2 regions of the Flexivirga sp. G2 genome follow, and region 1 is predicted to be linked to the other one. Evidence: predicted binding sites of a transcription regulator. Region 1 holds the regulator's gene; the other holds the start of a gene.
The links. The regulator Rex, encoded in region 1, represses fermentation and respiration genes when NADH is low (regulators of the CRP and FNR family bind a similar motif). The targets are predictions, from matches to a motif close to CTTGTGAANNNNTTCACAAG.

Region 1 (3,404 bases):
GCGAGATCGACCAGCAGCGTGGGGGTTTCGGTGGCGGCGACGTTGTCCGCGTCGAGCACATGACCGACGGCCCCGGTGCAGGAGATCACCAGATCGGCGTCGGTGATCGCGTCCGGCAGGTCCGACCAGTCGCGTGCGACTCCCCCGGTCGCCTGGGCCAGGCGGGCCGCCTTGGCCGGCGTGCGGTTGATGATCGTCAGGCTGCCGATGCCGGCGCGGGCCAGGGTGTGTGCAGCCAGTCCGCTCATCGCGCCGGCGCCGACGACCAGGGCACGCTGCTCGCTCACCTCGCCCAGCGTCGACTGCGCGACGACCAGCGCCCGCTCGACGAGGGATCGGCTGACCGTGTCGATCTCGGTCTCGGTGTGGACGCGCTTGCCGACCCGCAGCGCGTGCTGCATGAGCGCCGACAACGACGGATCGAGGTGGCCGCCGTCCTGCGCGGTGCGCATCGCCTCACGCAACTGACCGAGGATCTGCGCCTCACCCACCGCGACCGAATCGAGCCCCCCGGCCACCTGGAAGGCGTGCGCGACGGCGCGGTCCTCGAAGTGCACATAGAGATGGTCGCGCAGCTGCCCGACTGCCAAACCGGTTGTGGCGGCAAGGGATTCGGTGATGCCGGTGACGGCACCGTGGAAGGTCTCGACGTCGGCGTAGATCTCGACGCGGTTGCAGGTCGAGACCACGACGGTCGCGTTGACATGCTCGTTCAGCTCGAGCGAGGCCACCAGGCGGTTGCGCTGCTCGTCGGTCAGCACGACCTGCTCCAGCAGCTCGACGCCGGTCGTGCGGTGCGACATACCGATGACGATGAGGCTCACTGCACGGCCTCCTCACTCAGCTCGTCGTCCCGACCGCGTTGCTCGTGGAAGGCGAGGATCTGCAGCTCGGTCGCGAGGTCGACCTTGCGGACCTCGACACCGTCCGGGACGGTGATCACGCAGGGCGCGAAGTTGAGGATGGAACGCACACCGAGCTCGACCACCCGATCGGCCGCCTGCTGCGCCGCGTGCGGCGGCGTGGCGAGCACCGCGATGATGCTCTCCGGCGCCTGGTCCGCGAGTTCGGCGAAGTCGATGACCTGCAGTCCGGCGATCTCGGTGCCGATCACGGCCGGGTCCTCGTCGACCAGCCAGCGGACACTGAAACCGCGCGTCGCGAAACCGCCGTATGCCGCGAGCGCGTGACCCAGGTTTCCCATGCCGATGATCGCGACGGACCAGTCGTGCTGCAGGCCGAGCTCGCGGGAGATCTCGTCGGAGAGACGACTGACGTCATAGCCGACGCCCCGCACGCCATACGAACCGAGATGGGAGAGGTCCTTGCGCAGACCGGTGGACCGGACGCCTGCTGCTTCGGCCAGGGCTTCGGAGGAGACGACCTCGACCCCGCGGGAATTGAGGGACACGAGCGCACGCAGATACAGAGGTAGCCTGGCCACGGTGGCTTCCGGGATCTCCCGGCGGGCGGCCGATGCGGTGCTCACGTGCGCTCCGACTCCTCCATGCGCTGCGGGACAGGCGTATACCAAACGCCGGCCACAGAGGATCAATGACCCCCTGACTGTAGGTCTTTGTGAACGCAGGCACAAAGTCGCTAATTCCGACCAAAAGTGCTAGACGGGGGTGGCGTCACCCGTCGGCGGTGCTCGTGGTAGCGATGTGGCGTTGTTGGCACAGCGTCAATACGTGAGACGGCAACGGTTTCGGTGGTTGACACGCCCGTCTCGCGGACTGAGCGGTCGAGTGGTGGCCGGCATCGAGGGCGAGCCCGCCGTGGCCTGCAAATGGTGCGCGACGTTATCTGCACCATCTGCAGGTCCAGGGTCGGAGTTGAGCGTTGCCCGGATAAGGACCTGCAACAGGTGCGCTCCAGCGCACGTTCTGCTGGCCCTCAAAGCGAGACCTCGCATATCACGTCGAACATGTTCCCGCGGCGGTGAAGCGTGCCCAGGACGCCGGCGCCGAACTGTTAGAGGGTCCGCTCACCACGGATTGGGGAACACAAGCGGCATACCTGCGCGGCCCGGGCAACCTGATCGTCGATGTATGCCGCGATGCCTGACCTCAGCTCGCCGAGAGGTCAGTAGATGTCGTGAGAGGGCGGCCCTCACAGCATCTGGTGACCTCTCGGTGAGTGGCGGGGTGAGTGGCGGGCGGGTCAGCGCCGGCCGAAGACCCGCCGCCGCGCCAGTGCCTTGCGCAGCCGGGCCTCGTCGACCCGCCAGTAGTCGTGCTGCTTGCCGTCGACCAGGGTGACCGGGATCTGCTCGGCGTATGCCGCCATCAGCTCCGGCTCGTCGAGGATGTTCCGCTCGGCGAAGCTCTCCCCCGTCTCGGCACAGACCCGCTCGATGATCGCGCGGGCGTCCTCGCACAGGTGGCAGTCGGGCTTGCCGATGAGGGTGATCCGCGGGCCCGACATCGCTTAGAAGAAGACCGAACGGCGTTGCAGCAGCAGCGAATACAGCGACTGCTGGATGGTCTCGCGCACTTGGTCGGTGAGGTCGAAGACCAGCATCGGGTCGTCCGCGGCCGCGGCGCCGTAGGTGTCGGTGTTGACCGGGGCTCCGAATTCGATGATCCACTTGCTGGGCAGCGGGATCATCCCGGCCAGCCCGAAGAGCGGGAAGAACGGCGTCACCGGGAAGTAGGGGAAGCCGAGCACGCGCGCGAGGCTCTTGACGTTGCCGATCATCGGGAAAATCTCCTCGGCCCCGACGATCGCGCACGGGATGATCGGCACCTCGGCCCGCAGGGCGGCGGACACGAAACCGCCGCGGCCGAAACGCTGCAGCTTGTAGCGCTCGGAGAACGGCTTGCCGACGCCCTTGAACCCCTCGGGGTAGACGGCGGCCAGCTCACCCGCGGCGAACAGCCGCTCGATGTCCGGGTTGGACGCAAGGGTGGTGCCGGACTTGCGGCTGAGCTCACCGATCAGCGGCGACTCGAAGACCAGGTCGGCCCCCAGCATGCGCACGTGCCGGTGCTTCGGGTGCTCGTCGTGTATGGCGACCTGGGTCATCAGGCCGTCGATCGGCAGTGTGCCGGAGTGATTGGCGACCACGAGGGCAGCGCCTTCGTCCGGGATGTTCTCGATGCCGCGGACCTCGACGCGGAACCACCGCTTGTAGAGCGGCCGCAACAGTGGCAACCAGACCTGATCGGTGAACTCCCGGTCGAAGCCGAAGTCGTCGATCTCGTAATCGCCGGTCAGCCGGCGCCGCAGGAACGCGAGCGCCTCGGCGATCCGGCGCTCCAGGTCGTCGCCCTCGATGCCGACCAGGTTGCCGGCCTTGCGCAGCCCTTCGACGATGACGTTGACGATGCCCTCGAAGTCGGCGGCACCGGAACCCTGGAGGCTCGGTGTCTCCGGTGGATCGGGCACCACGCGCAGCGACG
Region 2 (3,404 bases), 1.2 Mb from region 1:
GGCCGCACCGATACCCGCGAAGAACAACAGCGGTGCGTACGAATAGTTCATCTGCTTACGAGTCCTTCCGAACGTCGCTGTTCGAGCTCATGTTCATGCCGCCGGCACCATGCGGGACAACATCGACATCACGCGGTCGTCGAGTTTGCCACCGTGCTCTTCACCGAGGTTGGCCATCACCTTCAACAAGAATCGCATCATCGTCTTGCGTGGCAAGCCGTAACGCACCGCGAAACGCATGATCTCAGGGTGCCCGATGAGCTGCGCGAAGTGTCGGCCCACCGTGAAGTAGCCACCGAGCGCGTCCTTCATCACCGTCGGGTAGGACTGCAGCACCCGCTCGCGGCCGGCGTCGTCCGCGCGGCCGAACGCCTGCGCGACGACCTCGGCGGCCAGGCGGCCGGACTCCATCGCATAGGCGATGCCCTCACCGTTGAACGGGTTGACCATGCCGCCGGCATCGCCGACCAGCATCAGTCCGTCGGCGTAGTGCGGCTGCCGGTTGAAGCCCATCGGCAGGGCGGCACCGCGGATCGGACCGGTGATGGTCTCCTCGTTGTAGGTCCACTCCTCCGGCATCGTGTCGACCCACCGACGCATGACGTCCTTGTAGTCGGTCTTGCCGAAAGCACTGGAGGTGTTGAGGATTCCGAGGCCGACGTTGCTGGTGCCGTCGCCGACACCGAAGATCCAGCCGTAACCGGGGAGCAGAACGCGCTTGCCGTTCTTGTCCTTCGACCACAGCTCGAGCCACGACTCGAGGTAGTCGTCGTCGTGCCGGGGACTCGTGTAGTAGGCGCGCACCGCGACACCCATCGGGCGGTCGTCGCGCTTGTCGCGGCCCATGGCCAGCGAGAGACGGGAGGAGTTGCCGTCGGCCGCGATCACCAGCGGCGCACTGAAGGTCAGCGTGCGGCCGGTCGGACGATCGTTGTCGCCCATCTCCTTGGCCTCGACACCGACGATCGCCCCGGTGCGCTCGTCCTTGATCGCGCCGTTGACGTTGACGCCCTCGCGCAGCCGGGCGCCGTGTTTCACGGCGTGCTTGGCCAGGATGTCGTCGAAGTCCTGGCGCGTGCGCACCAGGCCGTACGGCGGGAAGCTCGCGACGTCGGGCCAGTCGAGCTGCAGCCGCATGCCGCCGCCGATGATCCGCAGACCCTTGTTCTTGATCCAGCCGTCGTCTTCGGGGGTGGGTATGCCGAGTGTGATCAGCTCACGCACGGCTCGTGGGGTCAGACCGTCGCCGCAGACCTTCTCCCGGGGGAAGTGGGTCTTCTCGAGCAACAGCACGTCAAGGCCGGCCATTGCGAGGTAAGCGGCTGTGGCTGATCCACCAGGGCCGGCACCGACGACGATGACGTCGGCACTCTCGTCCAGGGCAGGGCTAACGCCGGGGAGGCTCACGCAGTGAATCTTTCTAGCTTGTGAACGTCTTCACTAACCCATGCACTGTATTCCCAGCGCCTGCGCCGTACCTACTTAGGCGGACCTAAGATCAAGCCGATCGAGTAGCGATGGAGGAGCGCAGCGGGGGAATCGCGTATCGAGATCTACAAAGCCGCCGGCTTGATCGCACGGTGCAGGGCCACGATCCCGCCGGACAGGTTGCGCCATTCGACCTTGCTCCAACCGGCGTCCTGCATCTGCGATGCGATGCCCGCCTGGTCGGGCCAGGCCTGGATGGATTCGGCCAGATAGACGTACGACTCGGCGTTCGAGCCGACCCGGCGCGCGACCCGCGGCAGCGCGGACATGAGGTACTCGCTGTAGACCTTGCGGAACGCCGTGTTGGTCGGGGTCGAGAACTCGCAGATCAGGATCTTGCCGCCGGGCTTGGTGACCCGCCGGAACTCGCGCAGCGCCTCGTGGGTCGACTGCACGTTGCGGAAGCCGAACGACATCGTCACCGCGTCGAAGACGCCGTCGGCGAACGGCAGCTGCATCGCGTCCGCGGCGGTGAAGGCCATGTCGGGCCGCATCTGCTTGCCCTTGGCGAGCATGCCGAGCGAGAAGTCGGCCGGTACGACACGAGCGCCGAGGCGTTCGAACGGCTGACTGCTGGTGCCGGTGCCGGCCGCGATGTCGAGGATCAGATCACCCGGCCGGGCCGCGACGGATTCGACGACCGCCTTCCGCCACCGCCGGTCCTGGCCCATGGACATCACATCGTTGGTGACGTCGTAGCGCGCCGCGACTTGGTCGAACATCTTCGCGACGTCGCGGGGCTGCTTGTCGAGGCTGGCGCGATTCATAACGAGCATTGTCTCGTATGGCGAGAGCCGACCTGCACCCACGTGCGGCGTAAGGTGACCGTTCGTGACCATGCCGTTGCCGCAATCCCACCCGGCTCTGGTGGTGCGTTCAGTGCGCATCCCGGACCCGGGCGATCTCGTCTCGTTGATCCCTGCCGACGCGGAAGCGCCCGTGTGCTGGCTGCGTGAGGGGGACGGTTTCGTCGGGTGGGGCACGGCCACCGCCATACAGACGCACGGGACGTCCCGCTTCGCCGACGCGGAGCAGTGGTGGCGCAGCGTCGTCGACGACGCCGTCGTCCGCACGCAGGTCGACCTGCCCGGCGCCGGCCTGATCGCTGTCGGTTCCTTCGCCTTCGCCGCCGCCTCCGAAGCCGGCGGCGTGCTGCATGTGCCGTCGATCGTCGTCGGCCGCCAACATGACGTCGCGTGGGTCACCACGGTCAGCACGGCCGCCGACCTGTCGGGCGCGCCGCAGCTCGAGCCCAGCGAATGCCCGGACGCACCAACGATTTCCGCGATCGACGACGGAGCGCTGAGTGGCTCCGAGTGGATGACCGCCGTCGGTGCAGCGGTCGATCGCATCCAGTCCGGAGCACTCGACAAGGTGGTCATGGCGCGCGACGTCGTCGTGCAGTCCGAGACCGACATCGATCCGCGGTATCTGCTCCGCAACCTGTCCGACGCCTACCCCAACACGTGGACCTACAGCGTCGACGGCCTGATCGGTGCGACACCGGAGATGCTGCTGCGCCGGCAGAAGGGCCTGGTCACCTCCCGGGTGCTGGCGGGCACGATCCGCCGCACCGGCGACGACGAGCACGACCTGGCGCTGGCCGCCTCCCTCGCCCGGTCCAGCAAGGACCTCGAGGAGCACGAGTACGCCGTGCGGTCGGTCGCCGACGCACTCTCCCCGCACTGTTCGTCGATGAACGTGCCGGAGTCACCGTTCGTGCTGCACCTGCCCAACGTGATGCACCTGGCGACCGACGTCGCAGGCGTGCTGCACGAGGACGTGTCGTCGCTCAGCCTCGCCGCGTCGCTGCACCCGTCGGCCGCCGTGTGCGGCACACCGACCCTCGCCGCACGGGACCTGATCGCCGAGCTGGAGCAGATGGACCGCCGCCGGTATGCCGGACCGGTCGGCTG

Region 2: a site for Rex is predicted at 1,425-1,444, ahead of ACZ50J_RS03175 (geranylgeranyl reductase family protein). Genes of this name have one in related genera too.

The regions. Positions count from the first base shown of each region.
Region 1 is NZ_AP039675.1:3,967,294-3,970,697, forward strand. Features, by position in the region: gene ACZ50J_RS19155 (glutamyl-tRNA reductase) at 1-824, opposite strand, end outside; gene ACZ50J_RS19160 (redox-sensing transcriptional repressor Rex) at 821-1,489, opposite strand; gene ACZ50J_RS19165 (hypothetical protein) at 1,942-2,067, shown strand; gene ACZ50J_RS19170 (glutaredoxin family protein) at 2,164-2,427, opposite strand; gene ACZ50J_RS19175 (lysophospholipid acyltransferase family protein) at 2,431-3,404, opposite strand, start outside.
Region 2 is NZ_AP039675.1:634,495-637,898, reverse strand. Features, by position in the region: gene ACZ50J_RS03180 (NADH-quinone oxidoreductase subunit A) at 1-51, opposite strand, end outside; gene ACZ50J_RS03175 (geranylgeranyl reductase family protein) at 94-1,407, opposite strand; gene ACZ50J_RS03170 (demethylmenaquinone methyltransferase) at 1,554-2,255, opposite strand; gene ACZ50J_RS03165 (isochorismate synthase) at 2,326-3,404, shown strand, end outside.